DNA from 2 places in the Streptomyces sp. BJ20 genome. Region 2 is predicted to be linked to the other one. Evidence: riboswitches for the same ligand, from Rfam matches in the RefSeq annotation. Region 2 holds a riboswitch; the other holds the start of a gene.
The links. A riboswitch is a leader RNA that binds a small molecule or an ion and turns the genes downstream of it on or off. The one in region 2 is predicted to bind S-adenosylmethionine.
Positions count from the first base shown of each region.

Region 1: it holds a riboswitch for S-adenosylmethionine, as region 2 does, so the genes downstream of both, thrC (threonine synthase) here and MTR79_RS25700 (aminotransferase class V-fold PLP-dependent enzyme) in region 2, are expected to answer to the same signal.

Region 1 covers NZ_CP094918.1:6,997,722-7,005,608, reverse strand. Annotated here, with positions in the region: gene MTR79_RS31475 (ROK family protein) at 1-688, opposite strand, end outside; gene MTR79_RS31470 (extracellular solute-binding protein) at 840-2,075, shown strand; gene MTR79_RS31465 (DUF3263 domain-containing protein) at 2,086-2,322, shown strand; gene otsB (trehalose-phosphatase) at 2,505-3,365, opposite strand; gene MTR79_RS31455 (trehalose-6-phosphate synthase) at 3,509-4,909, opposite strand; gene MTR79_RS31450 (glucosyl-3-phosphoglycerate synthase) at 5,018-5,986, opposite strand; SAM riboswitch class I at 6,125-6,272, shown strand; gene thrC (threonine synthase) at 6,290-7,579, shown strand; gene MTR79_RS31440 (MoaD/ThiS family protein) at 7,669-7,887, shown strand, end outside.
Region 2 covers NZ_CP094918.1:5,681,532-5,689,418, forward strand. Annotated here, with positions in the region: gene MTR79_RS25685 (hypothetical protein) at 1-88, opposite strand, end outside; gene MTR79_RS25690 (rhomboid family intramembrane serine protease) at 244-981, shown strand; gene MTR79_RS25695 (Lrp/AsnC ligand binding domain-containing protein) at 978-1,259, shown strand; gene MTR79_RS25700 (aminotransferase class V-fold PLP-dependent enzyme) at 1,394-2,770, opposite strand; SAM riboswitch class IV at 3,129-3,245, opposite strand; gene trpD (anthranilate phosphoribosyltransferase) at 3,319-4,383, opposite strand; gene MTR79_RS25710 (cytochrome bc complex cytochrome b subunit) at 4,534-6,171, opposite strand; gene MTR79_RS25715 (Rieske 2Fe-2S domain-containing protein) at 6,168-7,226, opposite strand; gene MTR79_RS25720 (c-type cytochrome) at 7,223-7,887, opposite strand, start outside.

The sequences.
Region 1 (7,887 bases), 1.3 Mb from region 2:
CGGCCTCCTGCCACACCCGCGCGGCCCTCTCGTCACCCGAGGCGACGGCCTTGGCGCAGTCCGCCGCGTCCGCGTCCGGGTCGCCGCTCGCCTCGGCCCACGCCCGGCTCACGGCCGACGCGGACGCGAACCGCTCCAGGCAGCCGCGCTGACCGCAGGGACATTCCGCGCCACCGGGCCGTACGACGATGTGGCCGATCTCGCCCGCGAAGCCGTGCGCTCCGGCCTCGACCTTGCCGTCGATGCCGATGGCGCCCGCGATGCCGGTGCCGAGCGGGACGAAGAGGAAGCGGTCGGCGCCCCGCCCGGCCCCGATGCGGCCCTCGGCCAGACCGCCGGTGCGCACGTCGTGGCCGAGCGCCACGGGCACGCCGCCGAGCCGCCCGGCGAGCAGGGCGCGCAGGGGCACGTCGTGCCAGCCGAGGTTGGCGGCGTAGGCGGCGACGCCCTCCGCCTCGTCGACGATGCCGGGGACGGCGACGCCGGCGGCCGAGGCCGGTTCGCCGTGGGCGCGGATGCCGTGGGCGCGGAGCTCCGCCGCGAAGTCGAGGATGCCCTCGACCACCGCGTCCGGGCCGCGCTCACGGCCGGTGGGACGGCGGGCCTGGTGCAGCAGCTCGCCGTCCGCCCCGACCAGGGCGGCCTTCATCCCGGTGCCGCCCACGTCGAGGGCGATGACATGTTTCACGGGGAACAGTGTGGCCCGTGGACCCGCAAGAGGTCTAGTCCACTCACGTGGTGTAGACCTTAATCCGATATTCGGATCATCGATCGGCGCTGGGCGCCGGACCAGGGGAGAGCACGTGCGAGGGCGGGTCAGGACAAGGACGATCGCGACGGTGTCCGTGCTGGGACTGGCAGCGGTCCTGAGCGGATGCGGGGTCGGCGGCGGCGATTCCTCCGACGTGACCCTCACACTGGTCGCCGCCGACTACGGCAACGGCGCGGCCGACAGCAGCAAGAAGTACTGGGCCGACCTGGTCGAGCGGTACGAGTCCGACCACCCCGACGTGGACATCGACGTCAGCGTGTACTCGTGGAACGACGTCGACCGCAAGGTCAAGGAGATGGTCGACGCCGGGAACCCGCCGGACATGGCCCAGATCGGCGCGTACGCCGACTACGCCTCCCAGGGCCTGCTCCACCGCGTCGGCGACCTGCTCTCCATCCCCGTCCAGGCGGACTTCCTCTCGCAGCTCTCCGAAGCGGGCGAGGTCAACAGCGTCCAGTACGGCATGCCGTTCGCCGCCTCCACGCGGCTGCTGTTCTACAACAAGTCCCTCTTCGCCGAGGCCGGGCTCACCCCGCCCGAGACCTGGGACGAACTGGTCGAGTGCGCCGAGGCGCTCGAGGCGGACGGGGTGAAGTACCCCTACGCGCTGCCGCTCGGCCCCGAGGAGGCCCAGGCCGAGACCCTCCAGTGGCTGCTGAGCGGCGACGGCGGCTACACCGACATCGGCGGCACCTACGCCATCGACTCCACGGAGAACGTCGAGACCCTCAGCTGGCTGCGGGACGAACTCGTCGGCAAGGGGCTCACCGGACCCGTCGCGCCCGGCGAGCTCGACCGGGCGGAGGCGTTCGAGGCGTTCGCCGCCGGGGACGTCGGCATGCTCAACGGGCATCCCTCCCTGATGGAGATGGCGCGGAAGAAGGGCGTGAAGTACGGCATGGTGCCGATCCCCGGCGCCGAGGGCGAGACGCCGTCCGCGCTGGGCGTCGCCGACTGGATGATGGCGTTCGAGAAGAACGGGCACCGCGACGAGATCGGGGACTTCCTCGACTTCGTCTACAGCGAGGAGAACGTGCTGGACTTCTCCCGCGAGTACGACCTGCTGCCGGTCACCAACTCCGCGTCGCGGGCGATGGCGGCGTCGGGGCAGGACAAGGAGATCAAGCCGTTCCTCGACCAGTTGCCGTTGTCGGAGCAGTACCCGGTGGGCAAGACGTCGTGGGCCGCGGTGAACGCGGAGATCAAGCGGAAGATCGGCAACGCCGTGGAACCGGGCGGCAGCCCGGCGGGCGTCCTCGGCGAGCTGCAGGCGGCGGCGGTGCGGGCGGACAGCGCGGGGTAGCCTGCCCGGCATGGGTGAGGCTGAGGATCTGGGGCGCCTCGAGCGGGAGGTGCTCGCGCTGGAGCGGCGGGGGGCCGTGTCGCCGGGGGCGAAGGAGCGGGTGATCCGGGAGGAGCTGGGGTTGGTACCGGTGCGGTACTACCAGCTCCTCAACGCGTTGCTCGACGATCCGCGGGCGTTGGCCCACGACCCCGTGACGGTGAACCGCCTGCGGCGGGTACGGGACGCGCGGCGCGCGGAGCGGTGAGGGCGCCACCGGGACGCGGCACGGTGGGTTCGCCCCCGCCGCCCCTTCCCGTCCCGCCCCTGGGACTGCGCCCCAGCCCCCTGTCGGTCCTTCGGGCCTCCTCGAACGCCGGACGGGCTGAAGTCAGCCCCTCCGGCGCTTGAGGAGCGGTTCCGGGGCGGGGTCCGGGGCGGAGCCCCGGGTCAGGGGAGTCGTTCCGCCAGCGCGCGCAGCAGGTGCACCACCCCAGACGGGCCGTCGACCACCAGGTCGGCGCGGTCCCGCAGTTCCGTGACCTCCTCGCTGCCGCTGCACACCAGCACCCCCGGCGTCCCGGACGCGCGGAGCTTGTCCACCGCCGTGAACGCCGCCAGGTCGCCCAGGTCGTCCCCCGCGTACAGCACCGACCCCGCCCCGATCTCCCGCGCGTACTCCAGCAGCGCGACCCCCTTGTCCATCCCCGGCGGCCGCAGCTCCAGCACCATCCGCCCCGGCTCCACGACGAGACCGTGCCGCGTCGCGAGGTCCGTCAGCGGCTCGCGCAGGGCCTCGAAGGCGGCCTGCGGGTCGGACGCCCTGCGGGTGTGGACGGCGACCGCCCGCCCCTTCTCCTCGATCCACGTGCCCTGCCACGCCCCCACCCGGTCCAGCAGCCCCGGCAGCTCGGCGCGTGCGGCGGCGACGCCGGGGTGCGGGGCGGGCGCGGTGACGGAACCGGTGACCGCGTCCCAGCGCTCGGCGCCGTAGTGGCCGAGCACCACCAGGTGCTCGAGACCGGGCACACCCGCGAAACCGCCGTGGCGGACCGCGACACCCGGCGGGCGGCCGGTGACGACGGCCACCGCCGCGACCTTCGGGGCGAGCGCGGCGAGCGCGGGCACCGCGTCCGGGTGGGCGCGGGCCTGCTCGGGGTCGGCGACGATCGGCGCGAGCGTGCCGTCGAAGTCAAGCCCGATCAGCGCCTTGCCCGGGTGGGCCAGGAGCGCGTCGAGCCCGTCCCGCCCGGCCTGCGTGGCGGGCGTCGGCAGCGCTGCGGGGTCCGTGGAATCCGTATGACTGGCCATGTGCCCCAACCTATCCACGCCTGCCGGATGTCACGCCTGCGCGAGGGGCCGTTCCGGTCGCGGCCGGATCCGCCGGGCCGCGCCCGGGCACGTCGGCCGCACGGCGTCAGGGCCCGTGGAGAGCCCGCCGGCGGGTCCGCGGGTCAGCGTCCGGTTCCGCCACGCAGCGCTTCCAGCTGGTCCAGGAACCACCGTGCCGGTGGCAGCGCGGTCGCCGCCGCGGCCAGCCGCTTGCCGCGCTCCGTGCGGTCCTCGGGGCGCATGGACAGCGCCTCGTGCAGGGCCTCGGCCGTCTGCACGACGTCGTACGGGTTCACGGTGATCGCGTCCTCGCCCAGCTCCTCGTGGGCGCCGGCCTCGCGGGACAGCACCAGGGCGCAGCCCGCGTCGGAGACCACCGGGACCTCCTTCGCGACCAGGTTCATGCCGTCGCGGATCGGGTTGACGAGGGCCACGTCGGCCAGCCGGTACGCGGCCAGGGAGCGGGCGAAGTCGTCCTTGACGTGCAGGACGACCGGGCGCCAGCCGGGCGTGCCGTACCGGTCGTTGATCTCCTCGGCGAGCCGCTGCACCTCGGCCGTGTAGTCGCGGTAGACGGCGAGGTCCTGCCGGGACGGGTAGGCGAAGGCGACGTGCACCACGCGCTCGCGCCACTCGGGCCGGTCGTCCAGCAGCTGCCGGTACGCCAGCAGGCCGCGCACGATGTTCTTGGACAGCTCGGTGCGGTCGACGCGGACGATCGTCCGGCGCCCCTCGCCGATCTCCTCCTTCAGCGCGGCCATCCGCTCGTGGACGTCCGCCTCGTGCGAGCGGGCGCGCAGGAAGTCCGCGTCGGCGCCCAGGCCGTGCACCCCGACGCGGGTGTCGCCGAGCCCGCCGGCGAACCGCTCGCAGCACGCGGTGAACGCGTCCGCCCAGCGGTGGGTGAGGAAGCCGAGCCGGTCGGCGCCGAGCATGCCGCGCAGCACCTGCCGCGCGATGTCGTCGGGAAGCATCGCGAAGTACTCGGGCGGCGCCCACGGCGTGTGCGAGAAGTGCCCGATGCGCAGGTCGGGGCGCAGCTCGCGGAGCATGCCGGGGACCAGGGTCAGGTGGTAGTCCTGCACCAGGACGGCCGCGCCCTCGGCGGCCTCCTCGGCCAGCGCCTCGGCGAACGCGCGGTTGTACGTCTCGTAGGACGCCCACTTGCTGCGGAACTCCGCGTCGAACACCGGCTCCAGCGGCGTCTGGTACAGCATGTGGTGGACGAACCACAGCACCGAGTTCGCGATGCCGTTGTACGCGTCCGCGTGCACGCCCGCCGGGATGTCCAGCATCCGCACGCCGTCCTCTCCGACCCCGCGCCGCACGGCCTCGCGGTCGTCGTCGGACAGCGCCGAGCACACCCACAGCGCGCCCGACTCGGGGCCGATGGCCGAGAGGCCGGAGACCAGTCCCCCACCGCCCCGTTTGCTCCTCAGCGAACCGTCGTCCGCCACCGCGTACGACACCGGCCCCCGGTTGGAGGCGACCAGCACCTGAGCTGCACCGAAGCTTGAAGCCATACGCCTCAACCTAGCCCGGCCCCCGGGGCCTCAAACGTGCCGGTGCGTCACACCGGCCGGCGGGCGACGAGGTCGCGCCACGCGGCTGCGTCGGGCCGGCCGGCGGGCTCAGGCCACCCGGCGCGCCATGTACTCCGCGATGTCCCTCATCGGCGGCCGCTCCTCCGTGTCCACCGAGTGCGTGCAGGGCTCGAAGGCGTCCCCGGCGCGCTCGAACTGGGTCAGCGACGGCCGCAGCAGATGCGCGCGGGCCAGCCGCAGCTGTGCGGTGCGGTAGATCGCGGCGGCCATCCGGCCGAGCGCCTGCCCGTCCTGGTGCCGGTGCTTGCGCACTCCCACGTCAACCTGGGCCAGCGCGTCCAGGCCCACCAGGTGCAGGGCGTCGACCAGCATGCCCAGCTCGACGCCGTACCCGACGGGGAACGGAAGCTGTTCCAGGAGGCCGCGGCGGGCCGCGTACTCGCCGCCCAGCGGCTGCACGAACCCGGCGAGCTGCGGCCAGTGCATGTTGAGCAGCGGGCGGGCCATCAGCTCCGTGACCCGGCCGCCCTGCCCGGCGCCCGCGCCGGTGGCGCTGCCGCCGGCCACGGTCAGCGGCCGGTCGTACATGGCCTTGACGAGCTGGAGGTCCGGATCGGTGAGCAGCGGGCCGACGATCCCGGTGACGAAGTCCGAGGAGAACTCCCTCAGGTCCGCGTCGACGAAGCACACGATGTCGCCGCGCGTGACCAGCAGGGACCGCCACAGCACCTCGCCCTTGCCGGGTACGGCCGGCAGACGGGGCAGAATGGCGTCCCGGTGGACGACGGTCGCGCCCGCCGCCGCGGCCACCTCGGAGGTGCGGTCGGTGGAGCCGGAGTCGATCACCACGACCTCGTCGACCAGGGGCGCCTGGAGCACCAGGTCGTGTCGGATGACGGAGACGATGTCACCGACCGTGGCCTCCTCGTTCAGCGCGGGCAGCACCACGCTCACGGTCTGTCCCGAGGCGCGTTTCGCCGCCAGGATCCGGTGCAGAGGGCGGTCGGACACCGACCAGGAGCGCTCGATCAGCCAGCGCTCGACTTCTTCCAGCACGGCGGACTCCTCACTGACCGGGGTGATCCATCTCGGTGTTCGGACGGCTCTCTCCGCCGTCAGGGCCTTCGGTTACAGTCTTGAACAGCGCCGACGGACCCCGCATCCCGGGGGGTGTCGGGGCGCACAACTGAACACCGCTCATCCAGAGGGGCAGAGGGATACGGCCCGATGAAGCCCCGGCAACCCTCCAGTCGGTTCCTGTCACGCGGACGTGGCGAGGCTCCCGGCTAGGGAAGGTGCCAAATCCGTCTCACGGCGAAGTGCGTCGTGAGGAAGATGAGGAGAAAGGGCCTCGCCTCCATGGCTGTGCAGACTGTTGCAAGCACCACCGACACCGCGAACTCCGTAGACCTGGGTCCCGCCGCCGCGCTGTCCTGCCGCGAGTGCGGCCACCGCGTGCCCCTCGGCCCGGTCTTCGCCTGCGAGGAGTGTTTCGGCCCGCTGGAGATCGCCTACGACTTCTCGGGCTACGACACCGAAGAGCTCCGCAAGCGCATCGAGGCGGGTCCCGCGAACATCTGGCGCTACGCGCCGCTGCTGCCCGTCCCCGCGGACGTGGCGACCAAGCCCAACCTGAACCCCGGCTGGACCAAGCTCGTCCAGGCGGACAACCTCGCCCGCGAGCTGGGCGTCACCGGCGGCCTCTACGTCAAGGACGACTCCGGCAACCCCACGCACTCCTTCAAGGACCGGGTCGTCGCCCAGGCCCTGGAGGCCGCGCGCGCCTTCGGTTTCACCACGCTGTCCTGCTCCTCCACCGGCAACCTGGCCGGCGCGGTCGGCGCCGCCGCCGCCCGGGCCGGCTTCCGCTCCTGCGTGTTCATCCCGCACGACCTGGAGCAGGGCAAGATCGTCATGGCCGCCGTCTACGGCGGGGAACTCGTCGGCATCGAGGGCAACTACGACGACGTGAACCGCTTCTGCTCCGAGCTGATCGGCGACCCGGCCGGCGAGGGCTGGGGCTTCGTCAACGTCAACCTGCGGCCGTACTACGCCGAGGGCTCCAAGACCCTCGCGTACGAGGTCTGCGAGCAGCTCGGCTGGCGGCTCCCGGACCAGATCGTCGTCCCGATCGCCTCCGGCTCGCAGCTCACGAAGATCGACAAGGGGCTCCAGGAGCTGATCAAGCTCGGGCTCGTCGAGGACAAGCCGTACAAGATCTTCGGTGCGCAGGCCGAGGGGTGCTCGCCGGTCTCCACGGCGTACAAGGCCGGGCACGACGTCGTCCGCCCGCAGAAGCCGGACACGATCGCCAAGTCGCTGGCGATCGGCAACCCGGCGGACGGGCCGTACGTCCTGGACATCGCGCGTCGTACGGGCGGCGCGGTGGAGGACGTCACGGACGCGCAGGTGGTCGAGGCGATCAAGCTGCTGGCGCGGACCGAGGGGATCTTCGCGGAGACCGCGGGCGGGGTCACGGTCGGCGTGACGAAGAAGCTGATCGAGGACGGGGTGCTGGATCCGTCCCTCACCACGGTGGTGTTGAACACCGGGGACGGGCTCAAGACGCTGGACGCCGTGGCGGGGACGGGACTGACGGCGACGATTCGTCCCAGCCTGGAGTCGTTCCGTGAGGCCGGGCTTGTCTGAGACTCGTTTCGTCATCGTCCGCGGGCCGGTGGGGGTTGTTCGCGCAGTTCCCCGCGCCCCTGGGTGTTCTACCTGACCGGAGGTTCAAAGTGAGCGTTACCGTCCGCATCCCCACCATCCTGCGCACCTACACGGGGGGCAAGGCCGAGGTGCCCGCCGAGGGGGCCACCCTCGGGGAGGTCATCCAGGACCTCGAGAAGAACCACACCGGCATCGCCGCGCGGGTGCTGGACGACCAGGGCAAGCTGCGCCGGTTCGTGAACGTGTACGTCAACGACGACGACGTGCGCTTCGAGCAGGGGCTGGAG
Region 2 (7,887 bases):
TCGACGAGCGGGTGACGTCGAAGCGGGTGAGGTTGCCGCAGAGGGTGCAGCGCCACCGCGTCGAGTCGGTCGGCAGGGGAACCGTCATCGTGGCTGTTCGCCTTTCTCCAGTGTCCTTGACGCACCGGGCGGCCGGTGCGTGTGGCTCGTTACCCTACGGCCTGCCGGGCCCGCGCCGCCCGCCCGTCCACGGCGGCGAGGCGATCCGCACGGTTGCGTCCGGTTACGTCATGCTCTGTACCCATGATCCGCAACTGGACCGCGGCGGCCGCCGGGGCGCTGAGGACCACGCCAGCCCCGGTCACCCGCACCCTGATCGTGCTGTGCTGCCTGGTCTTCCTGATCGGGCCGGCCTCGGGGCTGCATCCGGCGCACGGCTCCGGGGAGGAGCTGCTCGCCGCGCAGCGGGACTACTTCCGCCGCTGGGGCGTGATCCCCGCAGACCTGTTCGACGGGTCCCCCGCGGCCGTGCTCACGCCCGCCACGGCGCTCTTCGTGCACGGCAGCTGGGTGCATCTGCTGGGCAACATGCTGTTCCTCCACGTGTTCGGGCCGCTGACCGAGGCACGGATGGGCCGGATGCGGTTCGCCCTCTGCTACGCCGGCTGCGGCTACCTCGCCCTGCTGGGGTACGCGGCCGCCAACGCCGGCTCCGAGCGGTCCCTGGTCGGGGCCTCGGGGGCGATCTCGGCGCTGCTCGGAGCGTTCCTCTTCCTGTTCCCCCGCGGGCGGGTCACCAGTCTCCTGCCGTTCGCCTTCTTCCTGCCGGTACGGCTGCCCGCGTGGGCGGTGCTGCCGTTCTGGGCGGCGCTGCAGTGGGCGGCGGCCGGGCGGACGCCGGAGGGTGGCCCCGGGGTGGCCTATCTGGCGCACCTGCTGGGCTTCGCGCTGGGCTTCGGCTGCGCGTGGGTGTGGCGCGGCGGGGCGACTACAGTGAAGTCCGCCCCTGCTCCGGCCCCCGAGGGAGAGAACCAGCCGTGATCACCGCGATCGTCCTCATCAAGACCAGCGTGGACCGGATCCCCGAGATCGCGGAACAGATCGCCGCGCTGGACAGCGTCAGCGAGGTCTTCTCCGTCACCGGCACGTACGACCTGATCGCCATGGTGCGGGTGCGGGAGCACGAGGACCTCGCCGAGGTGATCCCCGGCAGGATCAGCAAGATCCCGGGGGTGGAGGGCACGGACACGCATGTGGCGTTCCGGACGTACTCCCAGCACGATCTCGAGGCTGCCTTCGCCATCGGGCTGGACAGCTGACCTGCCGGGGCTGCGCCCCGTACCCGCTCCTCAAGCGCGGAGGGGCTGATTCCAGCCCGTCCGGCGCTTGAGGACGAGGGGGTCTGGGGGCGCAGCCCCCAGGGACGGGAAGGGGCGGCGGGGGCGAGGACCGCTCACGCGCGCCCCGACGCGCCGGGCACGCACCGCCCGTCCACCGTCCGGTACGTCCACCGCGCCCCGTCCCGCACGAGCTCCCGCACCGCCCGCACGAACCGCGCGACATGCTCCTCCGGCGTCCCGGCCCCGAAGCTGACCCGGATCGCGTTCAGCGCCCCCGGCTCCGGCGCCCCGCACTCCCCCGCACCGCCCGTGTCGCCGCCCAGCAGCCTCCGCACCAGCGGGTGCGCGCAGAACAGACCGTCCCGCACCCCGATGCCGTACTCCGCGGACAGCGCCGCCGCGAAATGGGAGCTGTTCCAGCCGTCGACCACGAAGGACAGCACCCCGACCCGGGGCGCGTCGTCGCCGAACAGGGACAGGAAGCGCACCTCAGGCACGTCCGCCAGCCCCTCCCGCACCGCGCGCACCAGCGCGTCCTCCCGCGCGGCCAGCGCCTCGAACCCCGCCTCGGTGAGCGCCTTGCAGGCGGAGGCGACGGCGTAGGCGCCGATGACGTTGGGCGAGCCGGCCTCGTGGCGGGCGGCGGTCTCGTGCCACCGCACGTCCACGCCCCCGTCCGCGCGCCGGACGACCGTGCGGCTGGCGCCGCCGCCGGCGAGGTACGGCTCGGCCTCGCGCAGCCAGTCGGCACGCCCGGCCAACACCCCGGAGCCGAAGGGCGCGTACAGCTTGTGCCCGGAGAAGGCGACCCAGTCGACGTCCAGCTCGCGCACGGACACCGCGCGGTGCGGGGCGAGCTGGGCGGCGTCCAGCACGATCCGGGCGCCGTGCGCGTGTGCGGCGGCGGCGAGTTCGCGGACCGGCCACAGCTCGCCGGTGACGTTGGAGGCGCCGGTGACGCAGACCAGGGCGGGGCCGTAGGGGTCGCGGTCGGCGAGGGCGCGCTCCAGGGCCGCGACGGCCTGCGCGGGGCTGTCGGGGGCGTCGAGGAAGGTCACCCGGCCCGCCCGCCGCCAGGGCAGCAGCGCCGCGTGGTGCTCCGTCTCGAAGACGAAGACCTCGCAGCCGTCGGGCAGGGCGGCGGCGAGCAGGTTGAGGGAGTCGGTGGTGGACCGGGTGAACACCACCTCGTCCCCGTCCCGGCAGTCGAGGAACTCGGCCACGGTACGGCGGGCGTTCTCGAACAGGTCGGTGGAGAGCTGCGAGAGGTAGCCGGCGCCGCGGTGGACGCTGCCGTAGTAGGGGGCGTAGGCGGCCACGTCGTCCCAGACACGCTGGAGGGCAGGGGCGCTGGCGGCTTGGTCGAGGGCGGCGTAGGTGACCTCGCCGCCGGTGACGAGGGGGACGGCGACGTCCCGGCCGAGGACGGGCAGCGGGGCGCAGACGGAGGGCTCGGCGGCGACGGCGGTGGCGGTGGCGGCAGCAGGCATGACGGAACTCCCAAGGGCAGGGCGGATCTTCGCGCGAGCGGACGGCGCGACGCGTCGCTCCAGCGCGGAGAAGGAAGTGACAAGGGTGTGCGGAGGCGGGGCTCGACGCCCTCAGGGCCTTCCGTTCGGATCACCCTGGCGTCGCGGGCCCTGGCACGCGCATCTGCGGCGTTGTCGTCGGTTGCCAACGCTCCGCGTTGACGCCCTCCTCCGCCTTGCAGCTGCACGCACCGGACCCCGCTCGGGTCGGCCGAAGACGCACCGCGCCTCACAACCGGCCTGATCCGAACGAAAGGCCCTAGCGCATTCGCTTGCTCACAGAAGACTCCTCGACGACCAGGACCCCTGGTGTGCGAGGGGTCCGCGCTTGCCGTGAGCCCTGCTGCTCACGGCCTGGTCTTCACCCGGGGCACCCCGCCACGGACGGAGGGTTGCCGGACAGCCGGCCGGGGCCTGATGGCTGTCACTCATGACCTGAGAGGGAACGTACGTGAGGCGACGGCCGTCCCGCAACCCGTATCGGATGGCGGGACGGCCGTACGAAGGATCTACGCGTTGGTGACGGCGACCCAGCGTTCCAGGACGCGCCTGGCGGCGCCGGAGTCGATGGACTCGGCGGCCTTCTCCATCCCGGCGCGGATCTGCTCGGTGAGCGTGCCGCTGCCGGGCTCCAGGGCCACCAGCGCCGCCGCGGAGTTCAGCAGGACCGCGTCCCGCACGGGGCCGCGCTCGCCGTCCAGCAGCCGTCGGGCGACCTCGGCGTTGTAGGAGGCGTCGGCGCCGCGCAGCGCCTCCACCGGGACCAGCTCGATGCCGACGTCGCGCGGGTCGAAGGTCTCCTCGGTGACCTTGCCGTCGCGGACCACCCACACCCTGGAGGTGCCGGTGGTGGTCAGCTCGTCGAGGCCGTCGTCGCCGCGGAACACCAGGGTGGAGTTGCCGCGCCCGGCGAACACCCCGGCCATGATGGGCGCCATCCGGGCGTCGGCGACGCCGACGGCCTGCGCCTCGACCTTCGCCGGGTTGGCGAGCGGGCCGAGGAAGTTGAACACGGTGCGGACGCCGAGCTGGCCGCGGGCGGCGGCCACATGGCGCAGCGCCGGGTGGAACTTCACCGCGAAGCAGAAGGTGATGCCGGCCTCCTCGGCGACCTCGGCGACCCGGCGCGGGGTCAGTTCGAGGTTGACGCCCAGCTTCTCCAGCACGTCGGAGGCGCCGGAGGCGGAGGACGCGGCGCGGTTGCCGTGCTTGACGACCTTCGCGCCGGTGCCGGCGACGACGATCGAGGACATGGTGGAGATGTTCACCGTCTTGGCGCCGTCGCCGCCGGTGCCGACGATGTCGACGGTGGCGCCGGGTACCTCGATCACGTTGGCGTGGTCGTAGAGCGCCCGCACGCAGCCGGTGATCTCGTCGACGGTCTCGCCCTTGGCCCGCAGGGACACCGCGAACCCGGCGATCTGCGCGTCGGTCGCCTCGCCCCGCATGATCAGGTCCATCGCCCAGGCGGCCTCGTCGGCGGTCAGGTCCCGGCCGTCGAGGAGGGAGTTCAACAGGGCGGGCCAGGAGCGGCCCGCCGCGGTGTCGCCTCCAGCGGGGGTCACAGCGCTCATGGTCGCTCCTGACGGTCGTAGCGGGTCCTCGGGGACCGGACGGGTCCCGCACCCACCCTATCCAGCCGCGGGCACGGCGAAGGGCCCCCGTCCGCAGAACGGACGGGGGCCCTTCGCTGTCGTGTGGCGACGTGTGGAGAAACTCCGGGATCAGTGGTGGCCGTGGCCGCTCGTGATCTCCTTGTACTCCTCGACGGTCGGCTTCGGAATCTGCGACTCCTCGCCGTAGAAGCCCTTGCTGAGCTTCGCGCGCAGCTTCTCGCTGGCCTTCACCTTGCGCCGGACGCCGTTCTCGTCGACCTCCGGGCCGAGCTCGAGCGGCTTGGGCTGCTCGTGCGCGGTGAGGGTGTACAGCTGCTCCTGGCTGAGCGGCTCGTGGACCTCGATGAACTCACCGTGCGGCAGGCGCTTGATGATGCCCGACTCGCGGCCGTGCAGCACCTTCTCCTTGTCCCGGCGCTGGAGGCCGAGGCAGATCCGCTTGGTGACGATGAACGCCACGACCGGGGCGACGAAGAACGCGATCCGGACGAACCAGGTGATGGCGTTGATCGACAGGTGGAAGTGCGTTGCCCAGATGTCGTTGCCGCCGCCGACGAGGAGCACGAAGTACAGCGTCATCCAGGCGACACCGAACGCGGTGCGCGTCGGGGCGTTGCGCGGGCGGTCCAGGATGTGGTGCTCGCGCTTGTCGCCGGTGACCCAGGACTCGATGAACGGGTACACGGCGATGGCGGCCAGGACCAGCGGGAAGATCATCAGCGGGATGAACACGCCCAGGACGAGCGTGTGACCCCAGAAGTTGATCTCCCAGCCCGGCATGACACGGATCAGACCCTCGGAGAAGCCCATGTACCAGTCGGGCTGGGCGCCGGTGGAGACCATGTCGGGCCGGTAGGGGCCGATGGACCAGATCGGGTTGACCGTGGCGATCGCGGCGACGGCCGCGAGCACACCGAAGACCAGGAAGAAGAAGCCTCCGGCCTTGGCCATGTACACCGGCAGCAGCGGCATGCCGACCACGTTCTTGTTGGTCTTTCCGGGACCCGGGAACTGCGTGTGCTTGTGGTAGAAGACCAGGATCAGGTGCGCCACCACGAGGCCGAGCATGATGCCCGGCAGCAGCAGGACGTGGATCGAGAAGAACCGGGCCACGAAGTCGTCGCCGGGGAACTCGCCGCCGAAGAGGAAGAACGAGAGGTACGTGCCGACGATCGGCACGGACAGGATCGCGCCCTCCATGAAGCGGATACCGGTGCCGGAGAGCAGGTCGTCCGGGAGCGAGTAGCCGGTGAAACCGGTGAACATGCCCAGGACGAGCAGCAGGAAGCCGAACAGCCAGTTGATCTCACGCGGCTTGCGGAACGCGCCGGTGAAGAACACGCGCATCATGTGCACGAACATGCCGGCCACGAAGATCAGCGCGGCCCAGTGGTGGATCTGCCGGATGAGCAGACCGCCACGGACGTCGAAGCTGATGTCCAGCGTCGACTTGTAGGCCTCACTCATCAGCTGGCCCTGCAGCGGGACGTAGCTGCCGTGGTACTCCACCTCGTTCATCGACGGGTGGAAGAACAGCGTCAGGTACACACCCGTGAGGATGATGATGATGAAGCTGTACAGGCAGATCTCACCCAGCATGAACGACCAGTGGTCGGGGAAGATCTTGCGCATGTTGGCCTTGGCCAGGGAGTAGATCCCCAGCCGGCCGTCGGCCCAGTCGGCGACGCGTTCGCCGGCCGGCGCCTTCCCGCGTGCGCGGGACTCGGGTGTCGTCGTAGTACTCATCCGCGCTCCCAGAAGGCAGGGCCGACGGGCTCGTCGAAGTCGCCGAGCGCTTCGAGGTAACCCTCGTCGTTCACGCCGATGCGCAGCTGCGGCAGCGGGTGACCGGCGGGACCGAAGATCACCTTGGCGCCGTCGGAGAGGTCGAAGGTGGACTGGTGACAGGGGCAGAGCGCGTGGTGCGTCTGCTGCTCGTACAGGGAGATCGGGCAACCGACGTGGGTGCAGATCTTCGAGTACGCCAGGATGCCCTCGTGCGACCACTCGAGCGCGCGCTTGTCCTTGATGTCGTCCGGCTTGATACGGACGAGCATCAGGGCGGCCTTGGCGATCTCGGTCTGGAAACCGTGGTCGTGCTCCTCCAGGCCCTCGGGCTTGGCGAAGGTCAGCGAACCCACGATCAGGTCCGACGGACGCAGCGGCTCGTTGGTGTTCATGTTGACGAGCAGCTTGCCCCTGGACCACAGCGTGTGGCGCAGCTTCGTGCCGGGCAGCGGGCCGAGGTCGCGCAGCAGGACCACGCCGGAGAGCGGGAACAGGGCCAGCGCGCCGAACATGGTGTTGCGGATCAGCTTCCGGCGGCCGAGCACCGACTCCTTGGCGCCCTGGCGGAAGTCGTCCATGACCTTCGCGCGGACGTCGGGAGCGGCCTCGATCGGGTGACGCTCGTCGGCCAGCTCGTGGTCCGACATCAGCGTGCGGGCCCAGTGGACCGCGCCGGCGCCGATGCAGAACAGGGCGAGGCCGAGCGTCATGCCCAGCGCGAAGTTCAGCGCGCTGATGTGACCGATCGGCCAGATGTAGACCGACTTGTCGACCGGGATGGTCACGTACGAGGCGATGAAGCCGACGGTGGCCAGCATCGACACCGTGAACAGCAGGGCGACCGTGCGCTCGGACCGCTTGGCGGCCCGCTCGTCGATGTCCTGCACCCGCGGCTCGTGGGGCGGGAGGCCCGGGTCGGCGAACGGGTTCTGCTCGTCCGCGGGCTTCACCGCGCCGTGGCTGGTGTCCTGCGCTGCGGGCAGGTTCTCTTCGGGAATGTCTTGGCTACTCATGACTTCTTGGCCTTTGCGGTCCGAGCGGCGACCCAGACGGCGACCGCGATCAGCGCGCCGAGTCCGAAGACCCAGGCGAACAGACCCTCGGAGACGGGGCCGAGCCCGCCCAGCGACAGGCCGCCGGGGCTCTCGGTCTCCTCGCCGTTGACCGCGTTCAGGTACGCGATGACGTCCTTCTTGTTCTGCTCCGACAGGGTGGTGTCGGGGAAGGAGGGCATGTTCTGCGGGCCGGTGAGCATGGCCTCGTAGATGTGCTTGGGCGTGACGCCCTCCAGGCTCGGGGCGTACTTGCCGTGCGTGAGCGCACCGCCCTTGCCGGTGAAGTTGTGGCACTGCGCGCAGTTGTTGCGGAACAGCTCGCCGCCCTTGGCAGCGTCGGCGCCCTCGGGGCCGTACTGCTCCTCGGTCGGGATGGCCGGGCCGGCGCCCAGCGAGGCGATGTACGCCGCCAGCTGGTCGATCTGGGCCTGGTTGTAGACGGCCGGCTTGTCCGGGATCTGCGCGGCCTGCGAGGTGGCGGCCGGCATACGGCCGGTGCCCACCTGGAAGTCGACCGCCGCGGCGCCCACGCCCACCAGGCTCGGGCCGTCGGACGTGCCCTGACCGCCGGTGCCGTGGCAGCTCGCGCAGCCGACGGTGTAAAGCTTCTTGCCCTCCT